Regions from separate parts of the Pseudomonas sp. KH_046_2 genome, predicted to be linked through region 3. Evidence: predicted binding sites of a transcription regulator. Region 3 holds the regulator's gene; each other region holds the start of a gene.

Region 1 (7,653 bases), 580 kb from region 3:
ACGCCGCGTGCCGCGGCGCTACCGGATCAGCAGCTGTAGTACAGCTCGTATTCCAGTGGGTGTACGAAGGTACGTACCTTGATTTCTTCTTCGCTTTTCAGGGCGATGTAAGCGTCGATGAAGTCGTCGCTGAAAACGCCGCCTTTGGTCAGGAACGCACGACCTTTGTCCAGCTCTTCCAGGGCTTCTTTCAGGCTGCCGCAAACCTGTGGGATCTCTTTGGCCTCTTCAGGCGGCAGGTCGTACAGGTTTTTGTCAGCTGCGTCGCCAGGGTGGATCTTGTTCTGGATGCCGTCCAGGCCAGCCATCAACAGTGCGGCGAAGCACAGGTACGGGTTGGCAGCCGGATCCGGGAAGCGTGCTTCGATACGGCGGGCTTTCGGGCTCGACACGTAAGGAATACGGATCGAAGCGGAACGGTTACGAGCCGAGTAGGCCAGCATTACCGGAGCTTCGAAGCCTGGAACCAGACGCTTGTAGGAGTTGGTCGCCGGGTTGGTGAAGCCGTTCAGGGCCTTACCGTGCTTGATGATGCCGCCGATGAAGTACAGGGCGGTGTCGGACAGGCCGGCATAGCCTTCGCCTGCGAAGGTGTTCTTGCCATCTTTCCAGATGGACATGTGTACGTGCATACCCGAGCCGTTGTCGCCGTACAGAGGCTTAGGCATGAAGGTAGCGGTACGGCCGTAGGCATCGGCTACGTTGTGCACGACGTACTTCAGGGTTTGGGTTTCGTCGGCTTTCTTCACCAGGGTGTTGAACTTGACGCCGATTTCGTTCTGGCCGGCAGTCGCCACTTCGTGGTGGTGAACTTCGACGGTCAGGCCCATTTCTTCCAGTGCGTTGCACATGGAGGTACGGATTTCGTGGTCGTGGTCGAACGGCGGAACCGGGAAGTAGCCGCCTTTGACGCCTGGACGGTGGCCTTTGTTGCCGCCTTCGATGTCCTGGTCGGACATCCACGAACCTTGTTCAGAGTAGATCTTGAACATGGAACCGGAAATGTCGGACTTGAACTTCACTTGGTCGAAGATGAAGAACTCTGGCTCTGGACCGGCGTATACGGTGTCACCGATAGCGGTGGCCTTCAGGTACTCTTCGGCGCGCTTGGCGATCGCACGTGGGTCGCGGTCGTAGCCTTGCATGCTCGAAGGCTCGATGATGTCGCAGACCAGGATCAGGGTCGGTTCTTCGGTGAACGGATCCAGGACAGCGGTGGAGTCGTCCGGCATCAGGATCATGTCGGAGGCTTCGATGCCTTTCCAGCCAGCGATGGAGGAACCGTCGAACATTTTGCCGACTTCGAAGAAGTCGTCATCCAGCGCATCGCGAGCCGGCATGGTCACGTGGTGCTGAGTGCCTTTGGTGTCCGTGAAGCGCAGATCAATCCACTTGACGTCATGATCTTTGATGAGTTGAACCGACTTCGACATAGTGTCCTCCGGGTGGCTTCGGGCTAGTAATGGATGCCCTTAAATGTGGGTGATGCCGGCGCGAATACTCTGCCAAGGCAACCTGCCTCACAAGGGAGCAAATTGCATGCCAGTGCCCCAGCATGGGTTTTTTGCCCCAAAAACACGCTTGCGGAGGCATATTGCGCTTTAAAGCAGAAAATCTCGCCCTGTAATGTGGCGTCATCTCCAGCAAATGACCTGTTTTGGTGCGCACGAAACCTTCTGCACATTAACTGGTTAAACCTTGAGCAATTTCCGCTATAATCCGCGCCCCCCTTTTTCGGCAGGCCATGCGCGCGCTGTTTCCATGAAATTAATCGTAAAAGTCTTCCCCGAGATCACCATCAAGAGTCGACCTGTCCGGACGAAATTTATCCGCCAGTTGGCCAAAAACATCCGCGCCGTGCTCCGCGATCTGGACCCGGCCGTGGTGGTGAACGGCGTGTGGGACAATCTCGAGCTGGAAACCCGCGTCACCGACCCGAAAGCCTTGAAAGAGATGGGCGAGCGCCTGACCTGCATGCCGGGCATCGCGCACTTTCTGCAGATCGACGAGTACCCGCTGGGCGACTTCGACGACATCACCGAAAAGTGCAGGCAGCACTACGGCGATGCGCTGGCCGGGAAGATTTTCTCGGTGCGCTGCAAGCGTGCGGGCAAGCACCCGTTCAGCTCGATGGACGTTGAAAAATACGTCGGCAGCAAGCTGCGTCGCGAGTGCGGCGCAGCCGGGATCGACCTGAAAGCGCCGGAAATCGAAGTCCGGATCGAAGTTCGCGACCAACGGTTGTTCGTGATCCACAGCCAGCACAACGGCATCGGCGGATATCCGCTGGGCGCGCTGGAGCAGACCCTGGTGCTGATGTCCGGTGGCTTCGACTCCACCGTGGCGGCCTACCAGATCATGCGCCGAGGCCTGATGGCGCACTTCTGCTTCTTCAATCTGGGCGGACGGGCCCACGAACTGGGCGTCATGGAGGTCGCGCATTTCATCTGGAAGAAGTACGGCAGCTCCCAACGCGTGCTATTTGTCAGTGTGCCGTTCGAAGAAGTGCTGGGCGAAATTCTCGGTAAAGTCGATAACAGTCATATGGGCGTAGTATTGAAGCGTATGATGTTGCGCGCTTCGTCCCAAATTGCCGATCGACTGCACATCGACGCGCTGGTCACCGGTGAGGCGATCTCCCAGGTGTCGAGCCAGACGCTGCCGAACCTGTCAGTGATCGATTGCGTGACCGACAAGCTGGTGTTGCGTCCGCTGATCGCGAGTCACAAGCAGGACATCATCGACCTGGCCAACGAAATCGGTACCGCCGATTTCGCCCGGCACATGCCGGAATACTGCGGCGTCATCTCGGTCAATCCGAAGACCGCGGCCAAGCGCTATCGCGTCGAGCATGAAGAGAAAGAATTCGATATGGCGGTACTCGAGCGTGCGCTCGAAAACGCCAAGCTGGTGCCGATCGATCGCGTGATCGACGAATTGGGCCAGGACTTGCAGATTGAAGAAGTCAGCGAAGCGCTGGCCGGTCAGATCGTCATCGACATCCGTCATCCGGATGCCGCTGAAGACGACCCGCTGGACCTCGCTGGCATCGAGGTACAAACGATGCCGTTTTATGCAGTGAACGCTCGTTTCAAGGAACTGGACCCTACTCGCCAGTACCTGCTGTATTGCGACAAAGGCGTGATGAGTCGCCTGCATGCCCACCATTTGCTCAGTGAGGGGCATGCCAATGTGCGCGTTTATCGACCGAGCTAAGTGCCCGGGGCTGTTTGCCTGTGGCCTGCGTCACCGGCCCCCCGATGCCACCGTCAAGCTGTAACGGCTTTCACGGACGCTACTGTTAATCGCTGCCAAGACTTGTCAGCACACCGAATCCTCTGATCGAGATACACAAGTGATCGAAAATCTACGCAACATCGCCATCATTGCCCACGTTGACCATGGTAAGACCACCCTGGTAGACAAACTCCTGCGTCAATCCGGCACCCTGGAGCGCAACGAGCTCAACGACGAGCGCGTGATGGACTCCAACGACCAGGAAAAAGAGCGCGGTATTACCATTCTGGCGAAAAACACCGCCATCAACTGGAACGGCTACCACATCAACATCGTGGATACCCCGGGCCACGCCGACTTCGGCGGCGAAGTTGAACGCGTAATGTCGATGGTCGACTCGGTTCTGCTGCTGGTTGACGCTCAAGACGGCCCTATGCCGCAAACCCGTTTCGTGACCAAGAAGGCTTTCGAAGCCGGCCTGCGTCCAATCGTGGTCATCAACAAGGTTGACCGTCCAGGCGCGCGTCCGGACTGGGTTCTGGACCAGATCTTCGACCTGTTCGACAACCTCGGTGCCACTGAAGAACAGCTGGACTTCAAAGTCGTCTACGCCTCGGCCCTGAACGGTATTGCCGGTCTGGAACACACCGACATGGCTGAAGACATGACCCCGCTGTACCAGTCGATCGTCGACAACGTACCAGCGCCGAAAGTCGACCGTGACGGTCCGTTCCAGATGCAGATCTCCGCACTGGACTACAACAGCTTCCTGGGTGTGATCGGCGTTGGCCGTATCGCTCGCGGTCGTGTCAAGCCGAACACCCCGGTCGTGGCTATCGACGCTGACGGCAAGAAGCGCAACGGTCGTATCTTGAAGCTGATGGGTCACCACGGTCTGCACCGCATTGACGTTGAAGAAGCTTTGGCTGGCGACATCGTCTGCATCAGTGGCTTCGACCAGCTGTTCATCTCCGACACCCTGTGCGACCCACTGAACGTCGAAGCGATGAAGCCGCTGACCGTTGACGAACCAACCGTTTCCATGACCTTCCAGGTAAACGACTCGCCTTTCTGCGGTAAAGAAGGCAAGTTCGTGACCAGCCGTAACATCAAGGAACGTCTGGACAAGGAACTGCTGTTCAACGTTGCTCTGCGCGTTGAAGAAGGCGACACCGCCGACAAGTTCAAAGTCTCCGGCCGTGGTGAGCTGCACCTCTCGGTACTGATCGAAACCATGCGTCGCGAAGGCTTCGAAATGGGTGTTGGTCGTCCGGAAGTGATCATCCGTATGGTTGATGGCGTCAAGCACGAACCGTACGAAAACGTGACCATCGACCTGCCGGAAGAATCCCAGGGCGCGATCATGGAACAGATCGGTATCCGTAAAGGCGACCTGACCAACATGGTTCCGGATGGCAAGGGCCGTGTGCGCCTTGAGTACAACATTCCGGCCCGTGGTCTGATCGGTTTCCGTAACGAGTTCCTGACCCTGACCTCCGGTGCAGGCATCCTGACCTCGATCTTCGACCGTTACGACACCATGAAGTCCGGTGACATGTCCGGCCGTCAGAACGGCGTGCTGGTATCGGTCGCTACCGGTAAGGCACTGACCTACTCGCTGGAAACCCTGCAGTCGCGTGGCAAGCTGTTCATCGAACACGGCCAGGACATCTATGAAGGTCAAATCGTTGGTCTGAACAGCCGCGACAACGACCTGGGTGTTAACCCAACCAAAGGCAAGAAGCTCGACAACATGCGTGCTTCGGGTAAAGACGAAACCATCGCTCTGGTTCCGCCTGTACGCTTCACTCTGGAGCAAGCTCTGGAATTCGTACAAGAAGACGAGCTGTGTGAAGTCACGCCTAAGTCCATCCGTCTTCGCAAGAAGATCCTGGGCGAAAGCGAGCGTACCCGCGCTGCCAAGAAGTCCGGTAACTAAGTCATTTAGTTAGCTGACAAAAAAAACGCCCCCGACCGCAAGGTCGGGGGCGTTTTTGTGCGTGCGGGGTTTATGTGGTGTTTGTGCGGGCCCCTTCGCGAGCCCGCTCGCGAAGGCGGCCGATCAGCCGCCGCCGAAATCAGGAAATATCAGAACCGCTCAATCGCCCGCGAACTCCGCTCGCGTTCCACTTCCTTGGGCTTGTACGCGCAATACCCCGGCCGCGGGCCGATTTTCGGGTGATTGCGGCAGGTATCCGGGCGCTTTTCATAAATAGTGCACAGACGGCTCTTACGATCCAGGTAGTAGCAATCGTTGTTGCTCATGCGCTGGAGGGTAAAGATTCCTGACTTCTGGTTGAAGCGCTCGACCAGGCCTTCCTTTTGCAGGCGCTTGGCGATGTTCTTCGGCGGATCACCCAGCTCGAATTCATCGACCACGCCGATGCGGACCAGATCCTTGATCTTGACCTCGACGGGCAGGGTGCAGCAACTGGACATGCACGAGCCGCACATCGGGGCAGAGTACTTGGCCCAGGTATCGAGGCGGTCGATCTCTGCGGCAGCGATCAGGTTCGGCTTCATCATCGGTTGTTACCAGCGTGTGCATCAGGGCGCGCGATCATACCGGGACTGGTGGATTTTTGAACAACCTTTCGCCAGTTTTTTTCACAGACGGCGCAAACAACCGGAAAATAGGCACGAGCCCTGCATTGATTCAGGCACAAGACAACGCAATGTCGATCCAGCTCGCATTCAAAGGAAAAACTGCCGAACCAGAGCCTCTACCGCCTGTCAGACCGTCTAGGCTCAGACAACTCCAAGCTCGCTCGAGGTCCTATCGATGACTCAAGAACCACTTGTTCGCGAAGCAGAGGTGGCCGCATTCCGCGACGCCGTCTTGACCAAACTCACTTATGCAGTGGGTAAAGACCCGGATCACGCCTTCGACCACGACTGGTTCGAAGCCATTGCCCTGGCCGCGCGGGACCACATGGTCGAGCACTGGATGGACCACACGCGGCAGATCTACCGCAAAGGCCAGAAGCGCGTTTATTACCTCTCCCTGGAATTCCTCATCGGCCGGTTGCTCTTCGACAGCCTGAGCAACCTCGGCCTGCTCGACGTGGCCCGCGAAGCCCTGACCGAACTCGGCGTCGACCTTGAGCGCATTCGCTTGCTGGAGCCCGATGCGGCGCTGGGCAACGGCGGCCTCGGGCGTCTGGCAGCGTGTTTCCTGGAAAGCATGTCGACTCTCGGCATTGCCGGTCATGGCTACGGCATCCGCTATGAGCATGGTTTGTTCCGCCAGGCCATCGTCGACGGCTGGCAACAGGAGCAGACCGAACACTGGCTGGATTTCGGCAACCCGTGGGAGTTCGAGCGGCCGGAAGTGGCTTACACCATCGGTTTCGGCGGCGGTGTCGAGACCCTGACCGACGACACCGGCAAAACCAGACAAGTCTGGTCCCCGGCGGAAACCGTACGCGCCATTGCGTATGACACGCCAGTGGTCGGTTGGCGCGGGGCAAGCGTCAACACGCTGCGTTTGTGGCGCGCCCGGGCCATGGAAGATCTGCATCTTGAGCGTTTCAACGCCGGCGACCACCTGGGCGCCGTGGCCGAAGTGGCCCGGGCCGAAAGTATCTCCCGAGTGCTGTACCCGGCGGACAGCACCGAGGCCGGCCAGGAACTGCGCCTGCGTCAGGAGTACTTCTTCGTCGCCGCCTCGTTGCAGGATCTGCTGCGCCGCCATCGCAACATGCACACCTCGGTGCTGACCCTGGGCGACCACGCGGCGATTCAGCTCAACGACACTCACCCCTCGATTGCCGTGGCTGAACTGATGCGGCAACTGGTCGACGTCTATGACGTGGCATGGGATGCGGCGTGGCAGGTCACCGTCGATACGCTCTCCTACACCAACCACACGTTACTGCCCGAAGCGCTGGAAACCTGGCCGGTCGGCCTGATGGAGCGCATGCTGCCGCGGCACATGCAGATCATTTACCTGATCAACGCCCATCACATTGACTCGCTGCGGGCCAAAGGTATTCACGACTTCGACGTGTTGCGCGCGGTGTCGCTGATCGAGGAAGACAACGGACGCCGGGTGCGCATGGGCAACCTGGCGTTTCTCGGTTCCCACAGCATCAACGGTGTGTCCGGATTGCACACGCAACTGATGCGCCAAACGGTGTTCTCCGAACTGCACAAGCTCTACCCGGAGCGGATCAACAACAAAACCAACGGCATCACCTTCCGCCGCTGGCTGTATCAGGCCAACCCCGAGCTGACCTCGATGCTGGTCGATACCCTAGGGCCCGAAGTGCTGGATAACCCGGAACAGCGTTTGCTCGCCCTCGAACCGTTCGCCGAGAAAAGTGCATTCCGCAAGGCGTTTGCCGAGCAACGCCTGCACAGCAAGAAAGCCCTGGCGTACCTGATTCATGAGCGGTTGGGCGTGGCGGTCAACCC
Region 2 (7,653 bases), 1.1 Mb from region 3:
CTTGGGTAAATCCGCCGGCGCCAGATTCAGCGTGATCCGTCGCGCCGGAAATTGCAGTCCCGAATTGATGATCGCACTGCGCACCCGATCCTTGCTTTCCTTTACCGCCGCCTCGGGCAGGCCGACCATGGTCAGCGATGGCAAACCATTGGCCAGATGGACTTCAACAGTGACGGCTGGCGCCTCCACGCCGACCTGGGCGCGGCTGTGGACGATGGAGAGGGACATGGTCGTTCCTTGAAATTACGGGGAGCCGCTTCCTGCGGTTTTTCAAGGGTAGTCAGGAGATGAGCATTTCGCGTGGCGTGAATGAAGGTGAATTTTCGCAGGATATTGCGAGCCATCGCCGGACGGGCGGGCAGAAAAAACCGCCATTCAGGCGGTTCTTTGGTAGACAGTTTCAGGCTCTTTTACCGGCAAGTAAGCCCGGAGGTTCAAGGTCTTTGCCGTGAGCCGCAGCGACATCAAGAAATCGTTGTTGATTGGCTGAAATCTTGCCGCCTAGCCGAAGTGCTTCAGCATGATATTGAATGATGAGTAAAAGCTTGGCTTTTCGCTTTCTGTGAATCATGGACACCTCCTGTGCCTTTGCACTTCCAGTTCGACACGTTTTCCCATGGGAAGAGTGCAGCTTCCAACCACGGGAGGCAGGCAGTAATCGCAGCTGGAGTTATTGGGTCGAACCTAACCGCCTCGGTGTTGAGTTTCCTAGCCCGAGATTTACAGTCCTTGACGAACATTTTATATGCGAGCTTTCGTGCATCTGATTTGTAAGTCTGGTTTCGAAGTTCGGTGCCTTTTCCTTTTCTTCTCATTGCTAGCGTCTATCGAGTAACAAGGCGAAAAGCGTAAAGAAAAGGGTGAGGACTGATAAATCAGGCCGGAGCGCCGCTTTTTGTAGGACCCTGCCGAGAAAGATGAAGGACATCGGTGAAAGAGCGTGGATGGCCTTGCCGGATGAAGGTTGCTGCTTATGATCTCGCTGAATGCAGCCTTAGGAGGCGTGAATGAACAGGAATGGGATGCGCCCGATTCATCCTGGCGAAATTCTCAGCGAGGAGTTTTTGAAGCCACTGGGCGTTACAACCGATGCTCTGGCTCGCTCGCTGAACGAGCCAGAGGCGGAAATAAGCGATGTTATGAATCAGCGGAGCGGTGTCAGTGTTGGTCTGGCGCGAGAGCTATCCATCCACCTGAACACCACACCCGATTTCTGGCTGAATCTGCAATCGACCTACGAGTTCTACCTACGAGTTGCGCTCAGTCCAGATCGAGCGTGGTTGAACGTTAAATATTCAAGGCGACTGCAAGACGAGTGAAACCCGCTTCCACCACGGTTTTACCGGGCGTCTTGCCTGCTCCCGCTCTGTCATCATCTGCGGCACATCCTGCAACCGAATCCACGGCTGGTTGTTCCAGTGCAGCAGGCTCAACGACATTTCCGGCCAGTTGAGCAGGCTCAGTTGCGGGCGTTCGGTTGTAGTGGGGTATTGGGCATCTCGCAGGGCGGGAACGACTTCGTGGGTGAGCCATTCGCGTAAGGCTCGGTATTCGGGGCAGTAGTGATAGACCAGCAAGGCGTAGACGCCGGATTCGCTGATCAGCAGGGTGTTTTCGATGTGACCGTGGATGAGGGTTTTGGCTGTTTGGTATTGGTCGGGATCGAGTTTTCGGAGTTGGCGGTCGTTGAGGTAGATGCGTAGCAGTCGGCCTAGGTCGCGGGCGCTGAACCAGGGTTGGTTTTGTATTAGGAGGGCGTGGAGGTGGAGTTTGTGGCGGGTGAAGACGTGAGGGATTAGATAGTTTTCGTTCATGGTGCAGTTCTCAAGGTGCGATGAAGAAAACTGCCTCTGATCGTCGCCAAACGAAGAGGGTGGCAGCCATGCGGGGGTTGGCGAACCGGTAACGCACCAAACCGGCAGACCCGAAGGTCTCCCACGCATAGCCGCCATAATTCGAGATGAGAGCAAATTTCTCGGTCGAATGCGGTCGCGATGCGTTGTGGTTTTCCAGGTCGCCAAACCCGGTGCTGAGCATTCAGCTGGGGATGAGCATAGAAACCGGAGGCATTGCGACGCAATCGGACGGCGGTGTGATGTTTGTAGGATGTTGCCGGGATTGTTGCGGGGCTGAAGATCAAAAGATCGCAGCCTTCGGCAGCTCCTACAGGTGAAGCGCAAGGTCGTTCCGACCTTCAATCGCGAGCAGGCTCACTCTCACAAGGGGACTGCATTTCACATCAGAATTTATTCGGTCGGTGGATTCAGCTTCGCTTCCAGCTCCGCCACCTTCGCCTCAAGGCTCTCCAGCCGCGCCCGGGTGCGCGCCAGTACAACCATCTGGCTATCGAATTCTTCCCGACTCACCAGATCCAGTTTGCTGAAGCCGCTCTGCAGCAACATTTTGAACTGGCTTTCGATTTCAGCTTTCGGCAGTGGCGTGTCGCCGCTGAAGAGGCGGGAGGCGGTGCCGGTGAGGGCGTCGAGGAAGTCTTTTGGCGCAAGCATGGGCAATGTCCTGGAAACAATGACGGGCAGTGTATCACGCAGTGTCTATAGTCATTTGCGCGGGCAAGGGGTGCACGCTTTTCGCGCACGGGGACGGACGCTGTCGCACCGTTGTTGTGCGTATCGCGTCGGGTGTTGTTGCGAAGTAGCAGTCATCTGCGGGTAAAGGCTTGAAAACAGTAGTTTTTGTGGAGATGGCAAGCTTTCTGCTTAGACCCTGATGACCCATGCACTGATGCAGTCACTGTGACGAACGCAGTGCGCCAAGCGAAGCGGGGGAGTGTTTCGTGAGGAGCGTCGGACGGGCAGGTCAGGGCCGACGATGCGTTACAAAGCCAGGCACTGCGCTTAGACTTGAGTCGGGTTTGTTTTCCTGGGGCAAGTCCACTAATTCGGGAGAGAGTTTTCATGAAGCTAGTCACTGCCATCATCAAGCCGTTCAAGCTGGACGACGTACGCGAGTCGCTGTCCGAGATCGGCGTGCAGGGCATTACCGTCACTGAAGTCAAAGGCTTTGGTCGGCAGAAGGGTCACACCGAGCTGTATCGCGGCGCGGAATACGTGGTCGATTTCCTGCCCAAGGTGAAGATCGACGTCGCCATCGACGACAAGGATCTGGACCGGGTAATCGAGGCCATCACCAAGGCTGCCAACACCGGCAAGATCGGTGACGGCAAGATCTTCGTGGTCAATCTGGAACAGGCGATTCGCATCCGTACCGGCGAAACCGATACCGACGCAATCTAAGCCGCCACAAACCCAACGCCCCAGGAGAAAACAATATGACTCTGCGTAAATTCGCAGGGCTAGGAGCCCTGTTGTCCATCGTAATGCCCAGCCTTGCTCTGGCGGCAGACGAAGTGGCGGCCCCAGTCCTCAACTCCGGCGACACCGCCTGGATGATGACCTCGACAGCCTTGGTGCTGTTCATGACCATTCCCGGCCTCGCGCTGTTCTACGGCGGCATGGTTCGGTCGAAAAACATTCTTTCCGTGATGATGCAGTGCTTCGCCATTACCGGTCTGATCAGCGTCCTGTGGGTCATTTATGGCTACAGCATCGCGTTCGACACCACGGGCATGGAGCAGGGCGTCGTCAACTTCAACTCGTTCTTCGGCGGCATGGGCAAGGCGTTCCTCGCCGGCATCACGCCAGCCAGCCTGACCGGCCCTGCGGCGCTGTTCCCGGAGGCGGTGTTCGTCACCTTCCAGATGACCTTCGCGATCATCACCCCGGCGCTGATCGTCGGTGCATTCGCCGAGCGGATGAAGTTCTCCGCGATGCTGGTGTTCATGGGCATCTGGTTCACCCTGGTGTATGCGCCGATCGCGCACATGGTCTGGTCCGGCAACGGTGGCCTGATGTGGGACTGGGGCGTGCTCGACTTCGCTGGCGGTACCGTGGTGCACATCAACGCCGGTGTGGCTGGCCTGGTTGCCTGCCTGGTGCTGGGCAAGCGTAAAGGCTTCCCGACCACGCCGATGGCGCCGCACAACCTCGGTTACACCCTGATGGGCGCGGCCATGCTGTGGGTCGGCTGGTTCGGTTTCAACGCCGGTTCCGCCGCTGCAGCCAACGGCACCGCCGGCATGGCGATGCTGGTGACTCAAATCGCTACCGCCGCTGCTGCGCTGGGCTGGATGTTTGCCGAGTGGCTCACCCACGGCAAGCCTAGCGCACTGGGTATCGCTTCGGGCGTGGTTGCCGGTCTGGTGGCAATCACCCCGGCTGCCGGCACTGTTGGCCCGATGGGCGCGTTGGTCATCGGTCTGGCGGCTGGCGTGGTGTGCTTCTTCTGCGCCACCACCCTCAAGCGCAAGCTCGGCTATGACGATTCCCTGGACGCCTTCGGCGTGCACGGTATCGGCGGTATCCTCGGCGCAATCCTGACGGGTGTGTTCGCTGCTCCGTCCCTGGGTGGCTTCGGCACCGTGACCGACATCGCCGCGCAAGTGTGGATTCAGTGCAAAGGCGTGGGCTTCACGGTGATCTACACCGCGATCGCTACATACATCATCCTCAAGGTGCTGGATGCGGTCATGGGCCTGCGTATCAACGAAGAAGAAGAGGCGGTCGGCATCGATCTGGCGCTTCACAACGAACGCGGCTACAACTTGTAAGCAGGCGCGTAAAAAACTGCCCGGCTTGCCGGGCATTTTTTTGTCTGGAATTTGTCGTTGAAGGCTGAGCTGAAAGGTTTTTTCCTACAGGTTTTACGATGTTTACGTCGGGTGTTTTTGTGCAGCCAAAGGCTTACAGGATTGAAGGAATATTAGGGCCTTTGTTTTTTCCCAGAGCGCGCTAGAATGCGCCCCGAACGTGCGGAGAACTGTATGTGGCAACAGACTCTGATTACCTTGCGGGCGAGGCCCCGGGGCTTTCATCTGGTAACGGACGAGTTACTCGCCGGCCTGCCTGAACTCAAGGCGTGTCGGGTCGGTCTGTTGCATTTGTGGCTGCAGCATACCTCGGCGTCGTTGACCATCAACGAGAACGCCGATCCGGCGGTACGTCGCGACTTCGAACGATTTTTCAATCGTCTGATCCCACAAGGAACAGACGGCTATGAGCATAACGACGAAGGCCTGGACGACCTCCCGGCGCACTTCAAGGCCAGCGTACTTGGCTGTCAGCTCAGTTTGCCGATTGCGGCAGGCCGGTTGGCGTTGGGGACCTGGCAAGGTGTTTATCTGGGCGAGCACCGTGATCATGGCGGTGCCCGTAAAGTCCTCGCCACCGTGCACGGTGAGGAGGCATAACCGCTGGTCAGCAGCGGCCATTGAATTTTTTCCGGCAGCCTTCGACAGAGGGCAAAGCTGGGCTATAACTAATCTGCTTTTCGCAAGTCATGAGGTAGAACATGAGCGACGATGATCTGGAAAACGACGACCTCGAAGTAGGCGACGACGACGAAACCGAAGAAGGTCTGGAAGCAGCGGCGGAAGACGTCGCTGAAGACGACGGCGGTGATGCGCCGGTTCCGGCCGCCAAAGGCAAGGCCAAGGCAGCGGTATCGGTCGATGAGCTGCCGAGTGTCGAAGCCAAGAACAAGGAACGCGATGCTCTCGCGCGGGCCATGGAGGAGTTTTTGGCCAAAGGTGGCAAGGTGCAGGAAGTGGAGGCCAATGTGGTCGCCGATCCGCCCAAGAAGCCGGACAACAAGTACGGCAGCCGGCCTATCTGAGCCTGCTACCCGCTTGCTGAAAAAGCCCGCCGTCGCTGCGGGCTTTTTCATGCCTGAAACAAAAAATATGAAACCTGTGGTGATCCCACAGGTTTTTTCGTCAGGCCGACACCGAATTCCATCGCGCCAGCAACGCCGGCAAATCGGTCAGGCTGCGAATCTCCGCATCCGGCAGCCGTTCGGCTTCCCAGACCTTGCCCGCCGGGTTGAACCAGATTGCCCGCATTCCCGCCTGTTGCGCTCCGGCAATGTCATCGCCTGGATGATCGCCAATGTGCACCGCCGATTCAGCGGTCACGCCACCGCGCTGCAAGGCCTCCTGGAACAATCGTGCGTCGGGTTTGGCGATGCCGATGTCTTCGGCGCACAGCGCAAACTTGAAGTAATCCGCCAGGCCCAGCCGACGCACATCGGCGTTGCCATTGGTGACCACGCCGAGGGCGTAATGGTTGGCGAGGATTTCCAGGGTCGGTTCGACCTCCGGAAACACTTCGATCTGATGCCGGGCATGCAGGAATACTTCAAAACTCTTGTCCGCCAGATCCGAGGCTTCTGCATGGGTGTAGCCAGACTCTTCCAGTGCATGGAACAGCACCCGTCGACGCAGGGCGCTGATGCGGTGTTTAAGGCTTGGCTCGTTGCTCAATACGCGCTCACGAATGGTCCACAGATGCTCTACCGGCACCGCCCCCAGGTTGGGTGCGTGCTCGGTCAGCCACTCACGCAAAACGGCTTCGGCGCTGACGATGACGGGGGCGGTATCCCACAGGGTGTCGTCGAGGTCGAAGGTGATCAACTGAATGCTCATGAATCGTCGCCCTTAATGCGTTTGGCCCGTGGGTGGGCGCTGTCGTAGACCGTGGCCAGGTGCTGGAAGTCCAGGTGGGTGTAGATCTGCGTGGTCTTGATGTCCGAGTGGCCGAGCAGTTCCTGCACCGCGCGCAGGTCCTGGGAGGATTCCAGCAAATGGCTGGCGAAGGAGTGCCGCAGCATGTGCGGATGCAGGTTCTGCCCCAGTTCGCGCTCGCCGGCAGCCTTGACCCGCACCTGGATCGCCCGGGGGCCGAGGCGGCGACCTTGCTGGCTGACAAACACCGCATCGTCTGCCGGGTTGGCCATGGCTCGCAAGGGCAGCCACTGCTCCAGCGCTTCGCGGGCCTTTTTGCCTACCGGCAGCAGACGGGTCTTGCTGCCTTTGCCAAGCACCTGGACCATGCCGTCAGCCAGGTCGAGCTGATCGAGATTGAGCCCCGTCAGCTCCGACAGCCGCAAGCCGGAGGAGTAGAACAACTCGAGAATCGCTTGGTCCCGGCGAGCCAGAAAGTCATCCTCCACACCACCTTCCAGCAGTTGCAGGGCGCGGTCGGTGTCGAGGGTTTTCGGCAGGCGGCGTTCGCCTTTGGGCGGCGCGAGACCATTGGCCGGATCGTGGTCGCACAGGCCTTCGCGGTTCAGGTAGTGATAGAGCCCGCGAACGGCCGACAGCAATCGCGCCAGGCTACGGGACGATTGCCCCTGGGCATGCAGGCGGGCAATCAGGCTGCGCAGGCGCTGGATGTCCAGTGCCGCCCAGCTGCCGATATTCTGTTTGACGCACCAGCTCAGCACTTTATCGAGGTCGCGGCGGTAGGCCGACAGTGTGTGCGGCGACACCTGCCGCTCACTGCGCAGGTGTTCGCAGTAAGCGTCCAGTTGTCGTTCCATGTTCAGCGTACCGAGCGCAGGGAGTTGTTGACCCGTGGCAGCACGCGACCCATGACTTCAGCGATGTAGCTCAGGAACAAGGTGCCCACCGAGCTTTTGTAGTGCTGCGGATCACGGCTGGCGATGGCCAGGATGCCGTGGATGCCCTGGTGGCTGATGGCGACGACCGCGGTGGAGCCGATCTGCTTGCGCTGTTCTTCGCCGAACAGGAAGTCCAGTTCATGTTCGCGCAGGCTGCCGCTGACGCTTTTGTCTTCC
Region 3 (7,653 bases):
AAGTGACATTGCTGACCAACCCCGACCTGAATGTGTTCCGCGGCACTGAATTCCCGTGGCACGTCCAGAGCCTGCGCGCCGAGGTCAACCCTGACGGCACACAGGTCGAACTGATCGATGACGTGCGCATCACGCGCTTCGACGAGAAAAACCGTAGAACCCTGATCACCAGCACCCGCATGACCGTGTTCCCGCAGCAGCAATATGCGCAGACCGAGCAAGACGTTAGAATCGACGGCGCTGGCGGTGTATCGACTGGCAAGGGAATGAAAGCGTATTTGAAAGAGAGCAGGATACACCTGCTATCGAACGTAAGAGGACAGTATGAGGCTCGTTAAAACCCTCCCGATTTTGCTCAGTCTGGGCGCAGCACTGGGAAGCGTGAGCGCCTGGGCTCTGCCGGAAGATCAACAGCAGCCTATCCGCATTCAGGCCGACGATGCCCAACTGGACGACAAGCAAGGTATTGCTACCTATAAGGGCGACGTGATCATCACCCAAGGCTCGATGAAGGTGACAGGCAACACCGTTACCATCACCCGCACCCCGACTGGCGACATTGACGTAGTGACCTCGGTGGGCAACCTGGCGTACTTCGAGCAATTGCAAACGGCTGGCGATACCAAGCCTGTTCAGGGCTGGGGCGTGACGATCCAGTATCACGCCTCGCAAAATCGCGTCGTACTGATCGACAAGGCCAAGGTTGTCGACAAGGACAACAACGTCACCCAAGGCGAGAAAATTGTCTACGACACGGACAAGAAGCTCGCCAGCGCCGGTCGCGCCACAGGCAGCAAGATCACCGAGTCGCGCCCGCGCATCGACATGGTGATCCAGCCGAAGAAGAAAACCGACGAGAAAAAGGCCCAGTAATGGCAACTCTGAAAGCTCAGCATCTGGCCAAGAGCTACAAGAGCCGCCAGGTCGTGCGTGATGTCAGCCTGTCCATCGACAGCGGCCAGATCGTCGGCCTGCTTGGCCCGAACGGCGCCGGCAAGACCACCTGTTTCTACATGATCGTCGGCCTGGTGCAAGCCGACCAGGGCCGCGTCCTCATCGATGACCTGGACGTCAGCCACCAGCCGATGCACGGCCGCGCAAAGGCCGGTATCGGCTACTTGCCGCAAGAAGCATCGATCTTTCGCAAGCTGACGGTGGCCGACAACATCATGGCCATCCTCGAGACCCGCAAGGAACTCGACAAGGCCGGCCGTCGCAAGGAGCTGGAAAGCCTGCTGCAGGAGTTCCACATCAGCCACATCCGCGACAACCTGGGCATGAGCCTGTCCGGTGGTGAGCGCCGTCGCGTGGAAATCGCCCGCGCCCTGGCCACCAACCCGAAATTCATCCTCCTCGACGAACCCTTCGCCGGCGTGGACCCGATTTCGGTCGGCGACATCAAGCAGATCATTCACCACCTCAAGGCCAAAGGCATTGGCGTGCTGATCACGGACCACAACGTTCGTGAAACCCTGGATATCTGTGAAACCGCCTATATCGTCAATGACGGTCAACTGATCGCCGAAGGCGACGCAGAGACCATCCTGGCCAACGACCTGGTCAAGGAAGTGTATCTGGGCCATGAGTTCCGCCTGTAAGCGCTGAGCCGTGCCCAGGCGGTTGCCCGGGCACCAGACCGCCCCACTCTCCAGCACCTCGTGCCGACAAGCGTGGTCAGCCCTCGACAAGGGCAGCGCAGCAACACAGCTTTATAGTTTTTTATTGTTACAGCGCTCTAGGCAAACCCTTTAGTTTCAGGCATATAATTTGCTTAAGTTTGGCGCCCCGGCGCCCTGTAGTGGATGGCGCATGTGCGCCGGCGAATAAGGTGTTAAGCCCCTGCCATGAAACCATCGCTAGTCTTGAGAATGGGCCAGCAGCTGACGATGACACCGCAGCTGCAACAGGCCATCCGCCTGCTCCAATTGTCGACCCTGGACCTGCAACAGGAAATCCAGGAGGCCCTGGAGTCCAATCCGATGCTCGAACGCCAGGAAGAGGGCGACGACTTCGACAATTCCGATCCCTTGGCCGACAACGCCGAACAAAAGCCCAACACTGACATCCAGGAGCCCTCCTACCAGGAAAGCGCCCCGACGGTTGATAACCTCGATGAGGGTGACTGGAACGAGCGCATCCCCAACGAACTCCCCGTCGACACCGCCTGGGAAGACGTGTACCAGACCAGCGCCAGCAGCCTGCCCAGCAATGATGATGACGAGTGGGACTTCACCACCCGCACCTCGGCCGGCGAAAGCCTGCAGAGCCACTTGCTGTGGCAACTGAACCTGGCCCCGATGTCCGACACCGATCGCCTGATCGCCGTGACCCTGATCGACTGCATCAACAATCAGGGCTATCTGGACGAGACGCTCGAGGAAATCCTCGAAGCCTTCGACCCGGAACTGGACATCGAACTGGATGAAATCGAAGCCGTCCTGCACCGCATCCAGCAATTCGAGCCTGCCGGCATCGGCGCTCGCAATCTCGGCGAATGCCTGCTCCTGCAATTGCGCCAGTTGCCGGCCAAAACGCCTTGGCTGGCCGAAGCCAAACGATTGGTCACCGATTACATCGATCTGCTGGGCAGCCGCGACTACAGCCAGCTGATGCGTCGCATGAAGCTCAAGGAAGATGAGCTGCGCCAGGTGATCGAATTGGTCCAGAGCCTCAACCCGCGCCCTGGCTCGCAGATCGAGTCCACCGAAGCCGAGTACGTCGTCCCTGACGTCATCGTGCGCAAGGACAACGAGCGCTGGCTGGTGGAGCTCAATCAAGAGTCGGTGCCACGGCTGCGGGTCAATGCCCAATACGCCGGTTTCGTGCGCCGCGCCGACACCAGCGCCGACAATACCTTCATGCGCAATCAGTTGCAGGAGGCCCGCTGGTTCATCAAGAGCCTGCAAAGCCGCAATGAAACCCTGATGAAGGTTGCCACCCAGATCGTCGAGCATCAGCGCGGCTTTCTGGAGTACGGCGACGAAGCCATGAAGCCGCTCGTCCTGCATGACATCGCCGAAGCGGTCGGCATGCATGAGTCGACGATTTCACGGGTGACCACCCAGAAGTTCATGCACACCCCCCGGGGCATTTATGAACTGAAGTACTTTTTTTCCAGTCACGTAAGCACCTCCGAAGGCGGCGAATGCTCGTCCACGGCGATCCGCGCGATCATCAAAAAACTGGTTGCAGCGGAAAATCAGAAAAAGCCGTTGAGTGACAGCAAGATCGCTGGTTTACTGGAGGCACAAGGCATTCAGGTGGCTCGCCGCACCGTCGCCAAGTACCGCGAATCCCTCGGGATCGCGCCTTCGAGCGAACGCAAGCGGTTGATGTAGAGCCACGCCACAGCGTTCCAGTGGTAGATCATCTGATCTACCGCTTTATGCACTGGCAACGAAGGAGAAGCTGTATGCAAGTCAACATCAGTGGACACCAACTGGAAGTGACCGAACCTCTTCGCACCTACATCGGCGAAAAACTCGAACGATTGGAGCGACATTTCGACAAGATCACTAATGTGCAGGTCACGATGACCGTCGAAAAACTGAAGCAGAAAATCGAAGCCACGCTGCATATTCCCGGGAATGAAGTGGTCGCCAACGCGGAACATACCGATATGTACGCCGCGATCGACGCACTCACCGACAAGCTGGATAAACAACTCAAAAAGCATAAGGAAAAGACCCAGAGCCTCCTCCAGGGCGCAACCGGTCGTTAACACTCCCTACCCATGATCCGACTTGAAAGTATCCTGACCCCCGGCCGTTCCCTGGTGAACGTGCCGGGAGGCAGTAAAAAGAAAGCCCTCGAACAAATTGCCAATCTGATCGCCCGCGAAGTGCCGGCCCTGGAGATGCAAGATGTCTTCGAGGCACTGATCGCCCGTGAAAAACTCGGCTCCACCGGGTTTGGCAATGGCATCGCTATTCCACATTGCCGTCTCAAGGGCTGCGTTTCGCCCATCAGTGCATTGATGCACCTGGACGCCCCTATCGATTTCGACGCCATCGATGGCGCGCCGGTTGACCTGCTGTTCGTGCTGCTGGTCCCGGAAGCCGCCACCGATGCGCACCTTGAGCTGCTGCGACAGATCGCCAGCATGCTCGACCGCAAGGAAGTTCGCGAAAAGCTGCGTAGTGCGTCAAGCAACGAAGCCCTGTATCAGGTTGTCCTGGACGAGCAAAACGGTCAGTAATCATGCGCTTGATCATCGTCAGTGGCCGTTCCGGCTCAGGTAAAAGTACCGCCCTCGACGTTCTTGAGGACAACGGCTACTACTGCATCGACAACCTGCCCGCCGGTCTGCTGCCGGAGTTGGCCGAGCGCGCCCTGGTTCATACCGAGATGCTGCAGCCGCTGGTCGCCGTTTCCATTGACGCGCGTAACCTGCCCAGCCACCTGTCACGCTTCCCCGACCTGCTCGAGGAAGTCCGTGCCCGCCACATCCAGTGCGATGTGCTGTACCTGGACGCCGACGAAGAAACCCTGCTCAAGCGTTTCTCGGAAACCCGCCGACGCCACCCCCTAAGCAACGCCAACCGCTCGCTGGCCGAAGCCATCAACGTCGAAAGCGTCCTGCTCGGGCCGATTGCCGACCTTGCCGATCTCAAGATCAACACCACCAGCCTGAACCTGTATCAACTGCGCGATGCCATCAAACTGCGCCTGTTGAATCAGCCCGAGCCGGGGACTGCATTCCTGGTGGAGTCCTTCGGGTTCAAGCGCGGCATGCCGGTGGACGCCGACCTGGTGTTCGATGTGCGCTGCCTGCCCAACCCTTACTGGAAACCGGAATTGCGCGAGCAGTCCGGGCTCGATCAACCGGTTGCCGAATACCTGGCGGCACAGCCGGATGTCGAAGAGATGTTCCAGGACATTTCCACATACCTGCTAAAGTGGCTGCCTCGTTTTGCCGCCAGCAACCGCGCCTACGTCACCATTGCCATTGGCTGCACTGGCGGACATCACCGTTCCGTCTACCTGACCGAGCGTCTGGGGCAGACGCTGCAACAATCCCTGAAGAACGTCCAGGTCCGCCACCGCGACCTCAGCTAAAGGATTCACATCGCGATGCCTGCTCTGGAAATCGAAATCATCAATAAACTGGGCCTGCACGCTCGCGCTTCTGCAAAATTCGTTGGGGTGGCGGGCCAGTTCCCGTGCCAGATCCGGGCCGGTCGTACACCAGAGTCCATGGTCGATGGCAAAAGCATCATGGCAATGATGATGCTGGCCGCCGGCAAAGGCACCACGATCCACTTGAGCACGGAAGGCGAACAGGAACAGGAAGCGCTGGATGCGTTGGTGGCGCTGATCAACAACTTCTTCGACGAAGGCGAATAACAGCTACAGAAAAGTAGATAGACCCAGCCATTGTAGGAGCGAGCCGGCTCCGGGCGGCGTTCCGACGATGGCGTCATCACTTTCAACTTCAATGTCGCCTGACATTCCGCTTCGCGAGCAGGCTCGCTCCTACAGGGGTTTGCCGCGTAGCCAATAAAAAAGGCGCGTCACCCAATGGGTGGCGCGCCTTCTGGCGAAACGGTCGAGGCTTAGCTGCCTGCCACTGTCATCCGCTCGATCAGCACGGAACCTGTGCGAATGTTGCTGCGCAACTCCAGATCATTACCCACGGCAACGATCTGTTTGAACATGTCGCGCATGTTGCCGGCGATGGTCACTTCCTGCACCGCGAACTGGATTTCACCGTTCTCGACCCAGTAACCCGCTGCACCACGGGAGTAATCGCCGGTCACCATGTTGAGGCCCTGCCCCATCAATTCAGTCACCAGCAAGCCACGCCCCATGCGCCGCAGCAAGGCGGCCTGGTCTTCGTCGCCATGGGTGACGAACAGGTTGTGCACGCCGCCGGCGTTGGCCGTGCTCGGCATGCCGAGCTTGCGGCCGGAATAGGTACCGAGGATGTACGACACCAACTCACCCTTTTCGACGAACGGTTTGGCGTAGGTTGCCAAACCATCACCGTCGAACGCTGCGCTGCCCATGGCACGCATCAGATGCGGACGCTCGTCGATGGTCAGCCACTCCGGAAATAGCTTCTGCCCGAGAGTGCCTTCAAGGAAGGACGACTTGCGATACAGGCTGCCGCCGGAAATCGCCGACAGGAAACTGCCGAACAGCCCCCCGGCCAACTCTGCGGAAAACAGCACCGGCACCTCGCAAGTGGGCACCGGACGCGCGCCCAGGCGGCTCGCCGCCCGTTGCGCGGCACGTTGGCCGATACTGACCGGATCGGCCAGCAGATTGCCCTGGCGGTTCACGTCGTACCAGTAATCGCGCTGCATCTGGCCGTCCGCTTCGGCGATCATCACGCAGCTCAAGCTGTGACGAGTCGATGCGTAACCGCCGATAAACCCGTGGCTATTGCCATAAACGCGGCAGCCCTGATGGGTGCTGAGGGTGGTGCCGTCGGCGTTCTTGATCCGGCTGTCGGCGGCAAACGCCGCGGCTTCGCAGGCCAGGGCCTGCTCGATGGCTTGCTCCGGAGTGATGTCCCATTGGTGGAACAGGTCGAAGTCCTGGATTTCCCGCGCCATCAGCGCGGCATCCGCCAGGCCCGAGGCTTCGTCTTCCGAAGTGTGCTTGGCGATTGCCAGTGCAGCGGCGACGGTTTCGCGAATCGCATCAGGACCGCTGGCCGAAGTGCTGGCCGAGCCTTTGCGCTGCCCCACGTACAAGGTGATGCCAAAACCCTGGTCGCGGTTGAACTCAACGGTTTCGACCTCACGCTGGCGCACCGAAGTCGACAAACCCTGCTCCAGCGACACCGCCACTTCACAGGCGCTGGCCCCCTGGCGCCTGGCTTCAGCGATGATCTGCTCGACTTGTTCCTGCAGTGCCGGCAACGCTTGTGGGCCGACGCTTTCAACTGCACTCATGCTGTTCTCCACTCAAATTCTGCTTTCGGTGACGGTCATCGAGCGACCGGGCCGGACAAGCGGCCCCCGACTGGTTATCATGGCGGCGTTTCTTTGCGGACGGCCACCATGGTTGATTCTTACGACGACTCCCTCGATACGGGAGAAAAAAGCAAATCCCAGGTCAAACGCGAGCTGCATGCTCTGGTTGACCTTGGCGAGCGCCTTACAACACTCAAGCCTGACTTGCTGGCAAAACTGCCCTTGACCGACGGAATGCGTCGGGCTCTGGCCGATGCGCCCAAGCACACCGCGAACATCGCGCGTAAACGGCACCTTCAGTTCATCGGCAAACTGATGCGCGATCAGGACACTGCCGCCATTCTGGTTCTGCTCGATCAACTCGATGCCTCCACCCGTCAATACAACGAACGCTTCCATAACCTGGAACGCTGGCGCGATCGTCTGATCGCCGGCGACGATGCCGTTCTGGAAAAATTCGTCGTCGACTACCCGGACGCGGACCGCCAGCAATTGCGTTCCCTGATCCGTCAGGCCCAGCATGAGCTTGCGCAAAACAAGCCTCCTGCTTCCAGCCGTAAAATCTTCAAGTACATCCGTGAGCTGGACGAGACTCAACGCGGTCTGCGTTAATTCTCGAATCGGGTGAGCTGCCTCGCAGCTCACCCGCAGCCTCACCTCTTACGAACCCGTGCCACCCACGGTGATCGCATCAATCTTCAGCGTTGGCTGGCCGACACCCACCGGCACC
Region 4 (7,653 bases), 2.5 Mb from region 3:
GTTTACACCTATGCAGCGCAAACGCGACGCCGGAACTGGTGTTGCTCGAGTCAATGACGAGGTCGTACTGTTGCAACGTTGCTGGTGCAGCATCCGTTTTGAAGACATTCTTTGCGCCGAGGCTGAGTGCTTTCTCAAGGCGTTGATCGTCGCTGCTCACGCCAAACACATCGACCAAATGACCGTATTCCGCCAGCAGGAGCGTATGGAGAAGACCCAGAATTCCTGGCCCGACGACGGCGACTGTCAAAACCTTATCTCGCCGCCCTTTAAAAACACTGGCAATGGAGTTCAGGGCAATGGAAAGCGGTTCTGCTAGCACACTGACTTGGGCAGGGATGTCTTTCGATATTTTGTGAACCATCGATTCGTCGACGGTCAAGTACTCAGAAAACGTACCATTAGTATTGATACCAATATGCAGCCAGTTCCTGCAGTAATTAGTCAGGCCTTTTACACAGGCGTCACATTTATGGCAGGAGAAAACGGTCTCAAACACCACATGGTCTCCCATCTTGAAGAGACTACCAGGAGAGCATTGTGCAACGAGGCCACACCCTTCATGACCGAGTATGCCGTTGGGCTTTAACAACGCTTTGTTGTAGTACTTGCCGTCGACGATTTTCAGGTCAGTCGAACAAATTCCTGCTAGCTGGATCTTTATCTTTATAGGGCGAGAATAAAGCTCAGTATCGCAGTGATCAATATCTTGATGTATGACGCGTTCCCCATCATAGATCAACGCTTTCATGTTTAATCTCCTGTTTTATTTTATCTATAACGACCATGTTGTTCAGTGCATCGTCTATGTTGACCATGGGGATATCTTTCCCTTCAATTACTCTTATAAAATGGTCCATTTCTAGCTTGAGCGGATCCTCGCATTCCACTTTGGGATCGATAGAAAACGCCGAAAACTCGGAGAACCAATCTCCAGTGCTTTCATAAGGGTATAAAGTTAAGCTTGGAAAGGTGATTGCTCCCTTGTCGCCGAAGATTTTTAAGAAGTCCACATCGCTTGATGGAAAGGTATGATTTTCACCCATCGTTTTTTCATAATTAAACGGAGACGGGATGTTGTCTCCGATCAACAGAGTGCCGACAACGTCGTTTTCCAGTTTGAAAATGGCAGTGACATTTTCTTCGACGGCCAAGTTCCTGTTGCTTCGACCTAAGATCGCCTTCGTGAGACTGATTTCACCAAATAGGAACCTGACAGTATCTATTTCATGAATTGCATTGATTGCTAAAGGACCTCCTCCTTGACTCTCATGAATTCTCCAGTTGTGTTCGTTATTGTTGAAGTACTCATCATTTTTTTTGATGCACCACACCGAATCAAAAGATATGACATTTCCTATAATTCCAGAATCGATGATTCTTTTGAGTTCCTGCAGCTTTGGAGAGAACCTTCGGTGATGTCCTATCAATGCTGTGCAATTATGCTCCTGAAGTATTTTTTTTATTTTGATGATTTCTGCTGAGTCGTGCCCCACCGGTTTTTCAATTAAGAAAAATTTAATTTTTTTCGCGCTGAATTCAATTATTTCTCGAGTTAGGCTATGTGGTCCGGCCAAGACCAATGCATCTAAATTCACCTCATCAATCATTTTTTTATAATCGTCGTACGTCTGTATCTCATTTTCAAGATTAGATGCTTTAGAGAGTTCTTTGTAGGTAAGGCATTTGACCAAGGCTTTATTGGAGTGATAGCGCTGTATATTTTTCAGGTGTTTCATTCCGTGGTTGCGACCAACGATACCGATATTCAACATGAGTCGATCCTCCTTGGCTATTTATCGCCCACCGGCGACTCTGAATAGCTCACCTGTGATGTAGTTAGCGTCGGGACTGGATAGAAAAAACTCAACGCCGGCAATGTCCTCAGGCAACGCGATTCTTCCTAAAGGGACCAAGCTTACAAGTCGCTCTAAGGTTTCGGCAGGAAGCCCCAATGCGGCATCTGTCATGGTCAGGCTGGGCATGATTGCATTCACCCGGACGTTGTACGTCGCCAACTCCTTCGCCAAGGATTTCGTCATACCGATCAGCGCACTTTTGGAGGTTGAATAAGCGCAGGCCATCGGGTATCCATCGGTAGCGGCAACCGATGCTATATTGACGATCACGCCTTCACGCCTAATTTTCATGCCGGGTATCACTGCTTTGCATAAATGAAAGACGCCATCAAGATTGGTGCCGAGAACGTTTCGCCAATCGTCATAGTCAATGTGTTCGAAACCGTCAGACGGTGGTTGCTGAATACCTGCACAGTTAACGAGGACATCAATGTTTCCCGCTTCTGAGAGTATTTGGTCCATGCAGTTGTTAACTGTTTTGAACTCACGAATGTCACATGTTATTACATGGATGTTTGCGTGAGTTTTGTAAGTTTTTCTAGGGTTTAAACATAGTGAATACACGGTGTCGCCGGCTCTTGCGTGTCTCTCTGAGATAGCGAGTCCAATTCCTCTAGTTCCACCGCTGACGACAATTGTTCTGCTGGGCATAGATGTTTCTCCCTCGGAAACTCAGTAAAATTACGTAATGATCCAGCCTCCATTACAATCAATTGTGGCTCCATGCACGTAGTCAGCGTTGTTTGAAATTAAAAATAAAATGACACCTGCAATATCTTCACCCTTTCCAAGTCTGCCAAGGGGGACGTGATTTTTAACCCAGTCAGCGCTTAGATTAGCATCGGAGATCATGTCGGTGTCTATTCGTCCGGGAGCAACGGTATTAATAGTGATTCCACAGTTTCTTAGCTCGTAGGCCAGTCCTTTAGTTAGGCCGATAAGCCCCGCCTTTGAAGAAATATAGTCAACAGAGGCAAGTACTCCTCCAAATCTGGCTGATGCAGAAGATATGTTTATGATACGTCCATAGTTGTTAATTTTCATATGGGGGATCACTTGTTTGCAAGTGTAGAAGGCGCCGGATAAGTTGGTGTTGATTACTTTGTGCCACGTTTGATCTTGAATGTCTTCAATCAGGAATCGCCCATCGGGTTTCACATGGGAGATACCGGCATTGTTGATGAGTATGTCGATCCTGTAGTGTGTTTGAATAATTTTGCTAATCATTGTAGTGACAGAGCTTGAGCTAGATATGTCGCACTGAATGTATTCTACCCCCCCCGCGGGAAGTTTGACTTCAGGGTGAGGCTTAGTGCCGCAGGTGATAACCCTTATGTTTCCTTTCAGTGCGATTAACTTGATGATGGAAAAGCCAATGCCTCTGGTTCCACCTGTGACCAGAGCAACTTTCATAATAGTAACCTTCCAGTTTTTGAGTTTGTGATGCCGTTGCCTGCGTTGATCAAGTTAGTGAGGCTAAATAGTTCGGTCAATCATTCCGTTGTAGGAGGTTTCACTGCAGGTCTTGGGTGTGGACTTACGGAAAATTCTTACGTCGAGATTTATTTTAAGTTAATCAGTAAGTTCTCAACTGTTGCACAAATTTGAGCTATTCGGTGATGTCAAAAAAACGCATTTCCAGTAGGGTTTTGTTACATTTCTTTCTGTTATTTGGCGCAGCTTCCATTGGTGTTTTTAAAACTTAATAAGGAGCCAATCAGTGCGGTTCCAATGTGGTGTGCCTGGGCAACCTGGCGCAGATCGATACCCCTTACCTGTCCGCGACCAGCTCCGGGCTGAGCTACCTCACTGAACGCTTCAAGGACTTCCCGAACGGGGTGCACATCACCCTGCAAGGGGGGCCACGTTCGATCCTGGCCGAATACGCCGAATCGCATTTGTAACTGTCCACCGGAACCGGGCGGCTTAACAGCCGCCCGGTTTTTTGTGTTGATTTCTCGCCAGCACCACATTCCCCTGTGGGAGCGAGCCTGCTCGCGAAAGCGGTGGGTCAGAAAAGTTGATGTCGGCTGACACGACGCCTTCGCGAGCAGGGGGCGGCGGTGTTCTGAAAAGGGTGAGGAGGCGGCAGAAAAGCGGCATCCGGCGGAAAACCGTTGCCGCTTTTCTGGCATTGCCGCGTTGCCATGGCCGGCAAAGCCCCGGTTTACGGGCTTTTTTGAATTGGCATGGGGCTTGCTAAGTTGATCCTACGAAAAATCAGGTCACCCGAAGGTTTCCCGACATGAGCATCAGCTTCGATAAAGCGCTCGGTATCCACGAACAAGCCCTGGGCTTCCGCGCCCAGCGTGCCGAAGTCCTGGCCAACAACATCGCCAACGCCGATACCCCGAACTACAAGGCTCGGGACCTGGACTTCTCGAAAGTGCTCGCCGAGCAGAACGAGAAAACCAAAAGCGGCACCTTCGCCTTGAACATGACCAACAACCGTCATATCGAAGCTGAGGGCCTGGGTAATGGCGACGAGTCGTTGCTGTATCGCGCGCCGATGCAACCGTCGATCGACCAGAACACCGTGGACGCTCAGCTGGAACAGTCGAACTACGCGGAAAACGCGATCGGCTTCCAGGCCAGCTTCACCCTGCTCAACAGCAAATTCAAAGGGCTGGTATCAGCCCTGCGTGGAGAGTAAGCCATGTCTCTATCCAGTGTTTTCAACATTGCCGGTAGCGGCATGAGTGCGCAGACCACGCGCTTGAACACCGTCGCTTCGAACATCGCCAACGCCGAGACGGTCTCGTCGAGCATCGACCAGACCTACCGCGCGCGCCACCCGGTATTCGCCACCATGTTCCAGGGCGGGCAGAGCGGCGGCAGCGACTCGCTGTTCCAGAGCCAGGATGCCGCTGGCCAAGGCGTGCAGGTGCTGGGTGTGGTCGAAGACCAGAGCAATCTCGAGGCGCGCTACGAGCCGAACCATCCGGCGGCCGATGCCAAGGGTTATGTCTACTACCCGAACGTCAACGTGGTGGAGGAAATGGCCGACATGATTTCCGCGAGCCGTTCGTTCCAGACCAACGCCGAAATGATGAATACCGCCAAAACCATGATGCAGAAGGTCCTGACCCTGGGTCAGTGATAAGGAGCGACTCAGATGAGTGTTACCGATTCCACCAGTGGTTTGAGCCTCAAGGATATCCTGGCCAACTCCTCGATCAAGACCACCACCACGACTGATGGCCTTGCATCGGCCGCCAACAGCGCCGCGGGCAACAAAGCCCTGGGCAAGGATGCATTCCTGCAGTTGCTGGTGACCCAGCTGAAAAACCAGAACCCGCTGGAGCCGCAGGACAACGGCGCTTTCGTGGCCCAGTTGGCGCAGTTCAGCAGCCTGGAAGGCATCACTACGCTCAACGACACGGTGACCGGCCTGGCCAGCAACTACAACTCGTCCCAGGCATTGCAGGCTTCGTCGCTGGTGGGCCGTTCGGTCATCGCTCCAGGCGACAAGGCCGTGGTCGATACCACCAAGAGCCTCAGCGGCACGGTGGTGGTTCCGTCTTCGGTGGCGTCCGCCACCCTGAAGATCACCGACGCAACCGGCAAGACAGTACGCACCATCGACCTCGGCTCGCAGAAGGCCGGCAATGCCAGCTTCATCTGGGACGGCAAGAACGATGCGGGTGAGACGGTACCTGCGGGCACCTACACCTTCGGCGCCACGACCTCGATCGATGGCAAGTCCGTCGCGTTGATCACCAACCTGCCGGCGACCGTCAACAGCGTGACCATCAGCCAGACCGGCGGTGAGTTGATGCTCAATCTGGCCGGGCTGGGCAGCATTGCCCTGTCCAAAGTACAAACCATTGGTATGTAGAGCCGATTAACACGGCATAAAGGAGTGGATGATGTCTTTTAATATCGGCCTTAGCGGTCTCTATGCAGCCAACAAACAACTGGACGTGACCGGCAACAACATCGCCAACGTCGCGACCACCGGTTTCAAATCGTCCCGCGCAGAATTCGAAGACGTGTACTCGGCAACCCGCCTGGGCACCGGCAGCAAGACCGTTGGCAATGGCGTGCGCCTGGCCAACGTTTCCCAGCAGTTCGGCCAGGGTGACGTGAACAACACCGGCAACGTGCTCGACATGGGTATCCAGGGCAATGGCTTCTTCGTTCTGAGCAACAACGGTTCGCTGACCTACACCCGTGCCGGTACGTTCAAGACCGACAAGGATGGCTACGTGACGAACAGCGACGGTACGGCCCGTCTGCAGGGTTATGGCGTGGACTCCAATGGCAAGATCCTCAATGGCGTGTTGACCGACCTGCGTATCGACACCTCCAATCTGGCGCCGAAATCCACCAGCACCGTTTCATCGACGATCAACCTGAACTCTACAGCAGCGGTGATTGACCAGGCGGTTGCTACCAACAAGTTCAATCCGACTAAACCGGAAACCTTTACCAAGCAGTTCAGCACCCCGATTTTCGACACTCAGGGTAACCAGCACACCATGGATCAGTACATGGTCAAGACTGGGCCGAACACTTGGGATACCTACACCCTGATCGATGGTCGTAACCCGGACGGCAGTGATCCTGCGCTGACGGCTCCAATCGCTTCGACCATGTCGTTCGACTCCACCGGTAAACTGACTTCGGTCAGCACACCAGTGACGCCTCCGACCACACCGCCAACCGCGATTACCAGCAGTGACCTGAAAATCACCAATTGGACCCCGGGCAGTGTCACCAATGGCGTCTGGACAGCCAATGGTGCCGCAGCCGATCCAGCAGGTTTGACTATCGCCATGGCCAACACCACTCAGTTCAACGCTGACACCGCGCGTTCGATTCCATCGCAGAACGGTTATGCCACTGGCCAGATCACCAACCTGACCATCGACGGCAGCGGCGTGCTGCTGGCCAACTTCAGCAACAACCAGACCAAGCCAATCGGCCAGATTTCGTTGGCCAGTTTCACCAACGAACAAGGTCTGCAGCCGGTGGGTGGCACCAGCTGGAAAGAAACCTACGCGTCGGGCATCCCGGGCTACGATGCGCCGGAGACCGGCACCCTGGGTTCGATCGTTTCCAACTCCCTGGAAGAGTCCAACGTCAACCTGACCAACGAACTGGTCGACCTGATCAAGGCGCAGAGCAACTACCAGGCGAACGCCAAGACTATCTCCACCCAGAGCACCATCATGCAGACCATCATTCAGATGACTTGATGCTGGATTGTGCTGTGCAAGGAGCCCCTCATCAGAGGGGCTTTTTGTGGGTGATTAAAACAGCTCAATATTTTTGTGTCGTTGCTGATGGCCTCATCGCGAGCAGGCTCGCTCCTACAGGTGACCGAGTTTTTTACATGGAAATACGATCACTGTAGGAGTGAGCCTGCTCGCGATAGCGTCAGTACTGGCTCCGCTTTCCTTGAGGCAAAAGAAAACCCCCGACCCGCCAGAGGCTGATCGGGGGTTTCGAGCAAGCGCCTTGCGACGCTTACCGGTTCAGCTTATTGGCAAGCTTCGCAATCCGGCTCGTCGATGGCGCAAGCCTTCGGCACTGGAGCAGGACCGGCTGGAGCGGCCAGGACCGAATCGTCACCGTGGTTGCCGCCGCTGGAAACAGCGTTCAGCTTGCCGGTGTTGATGGTCGACTTCTCGGTGCTGGTCGCGGCCAGGGCACGGAGGTAGTAAGTGGTTTTCAGACCACGGTACCAGGCCATGCGGTAGGTCACGTCCAGCTTCTTGCCCGAAGCGCCGGCGATGTACAGGTTCAGCGACTGGGCCTGGTCGATCCACTTCTGACGACGGCTGGCCGC

The links. Region 3 encodes sigma-54, which starts transcription at its own class of promoters, with help from an activator protein. Its sites were predicted from a motif close to ANTGGCATNNANNTTGCTNT; they were not measured.
Region 1: the regulator sigma-54 is predicted to act here: its motif matches at 1,528-1,547, upstream of glnA (glutamate--ammonia ligase).
Region 2: the regulator sigma-54 is predicted to act here: its motif matches at 2,701-2,720, upstream of glnK (P-II family nitrogen regulator).
Region 4: the regulator sigma-54 is predicted to act here: its motif matches at 4,043-4,062, upstream of flgB (flagellar basal body rod protein FlgB).

Annotation. Positions count from the first base shown of each region.
Region 1 covers NZ_CM174480.1:377,042-384,694, forward strand. Annotated here, with positions in the region: gene glnA (glutamate--ammonia ligase) at 27-1,433, opposite strand; gene thiI (tRNA uracil 4-sulfurtransferase ThiI) at 1,762-3,216, shown strand; gene typA (translational GTPase TypA) at 3,356-5,176, shown strand; gene AC3IX1_RS01785 (YkgJ family cysteine cluster protein) at 5,326-5,763, opposite strand; gene AC3IX1_RS01790 (glycogen/starch/alpha-glucan phosphorylase) at 6,020-7,653, shown strand, end outside.
Region 2 covers NZ_CM174480.1:6,080,170-6,087,822, reverse strand. Annotated here, with positions in the region: gene AC3IX1_RS27825 (YifB family Mg chelatase-like AAA ATPase) at 1-228, opposite strand, end outside; gene AC3IX1_RS27820 (hypothetical protein) at 401-571, opposite strand; gene AC3IX1_RS27815 (HigA family addiction module antitoxin) at 1,008-1,319, shown strand; gene AC3IX1_RS27810 (BRO-N domain-containing protein) at 1,296-1,814, opposite strand; gene AC3IX1_RS27805 (accessory factor UbiK family protein) at 2,247-2,507, opposite strand; gene glnK (P-II family nitrogen regulator) at 2,916-3,254, shown strand; gene AC3IX1_RS27795 (ammonium transporter) at 3,290-4,627, shown strand; gene AC3IX1_RS27790 (secondary thiamine-phosphate synthase enzyme YjbQ) at 4,841-5,266, shown strand; gene sutA (transcriptional regulator SutA) at 5,368-5,691, shown strand; gene AC3IX1_RS27780 (HAD family hydrolase) at 5,792-6,499, opposite strand; gene xerC (tyrosine recombinase XerC) at 6,496-7,395, opposite strand; gene AC3IX1_RS27770 (DUF484 family protein) at 7,398-7,653, opposite strand, start outside.
Region 3 covers NZ_CM174480.1:954,076-961,728, reverse strand. Annotated here, with positions in the region: gene lptC (LPS export ABC transporter periplasmic protein LptC) at 1-338, shown strand, start outside; gene lptA (lipopolysaccharide transport periplasmic protein LptA) at 325-873, shown strand; gene lptB (LPS export ABC transporter ATP-binding protein) at 873-1,598, shown strand; gene AC3IX1_RS04280 (RNA polymerase factor sigma-54) at 1,845-3,338, shown strand; gene hpf (ribosome hibernation-promoting factor, HPF/YfiA family) at 3,413-3,721, shown strand; gene ptsN (PTS IIA-like nitrogen regulatory protein PtsN) at 3,734-4,198, shown strand; gene rapZ (RNase adapter RapZ) at 4,201-5,058, shown strand; gene AC3IX1_RS04260 (HPr family phosphocarrier protein) at 5,074-5,346, shown strand; gene pmbA (metalloprotease PmbA) at 5,556-6,902, opposite strand; gene yjgA (ribosome biogenesis factor YjgA) at 7,011-7,535, shown strand; gene tldD (metalloprotease TldD) at 7,584-7,653, opposite strand, start outside.
Region 4 covers NZ_CM174480.1:4,762,230-4,769,882, reverse strand. Annotated here, with positions in the region: gene AC3IX1_RS21600 (zinc-dependent alcohol dehydrogenase) at 1-751, opposite strand, end outside; gene AC3IX1_RS21595 (Gfo/Idh/MocA family protein) at 732-1,775, opposite strand; gene AC3IX1_RS21590 (SDR family NAD(P)-dependent oxidoreductase) at 1,797-2,510, opposite strand; gene AC3IX1_RS21585 (SDR family NAD(P)-dependent oxidoreductase) at 2,541-3,272, opposite strand; partial or broken gene AC3IX1_RS21580 (PhoH family protein) at 3,584-3,763, shown strand; gene flgB (flagellar basal body rod protein FlgB) at 4,105-4,512, shown strand; gene flgC (flagellar basal body rod protein FlgC) at 4,516-4,959, shown strand; gene flgD (flagellar hook assembly protein FlgD) at 4,975-5,697, shown strand; gene flgE (flagellar hook protein FlgE) at 5,729-7,060, shown strand; gene AC3IX1_RS21555 (ribonucleoside-diphosphate reductase subunit alpha) at 7,345-7,653, opposite strand, start outside.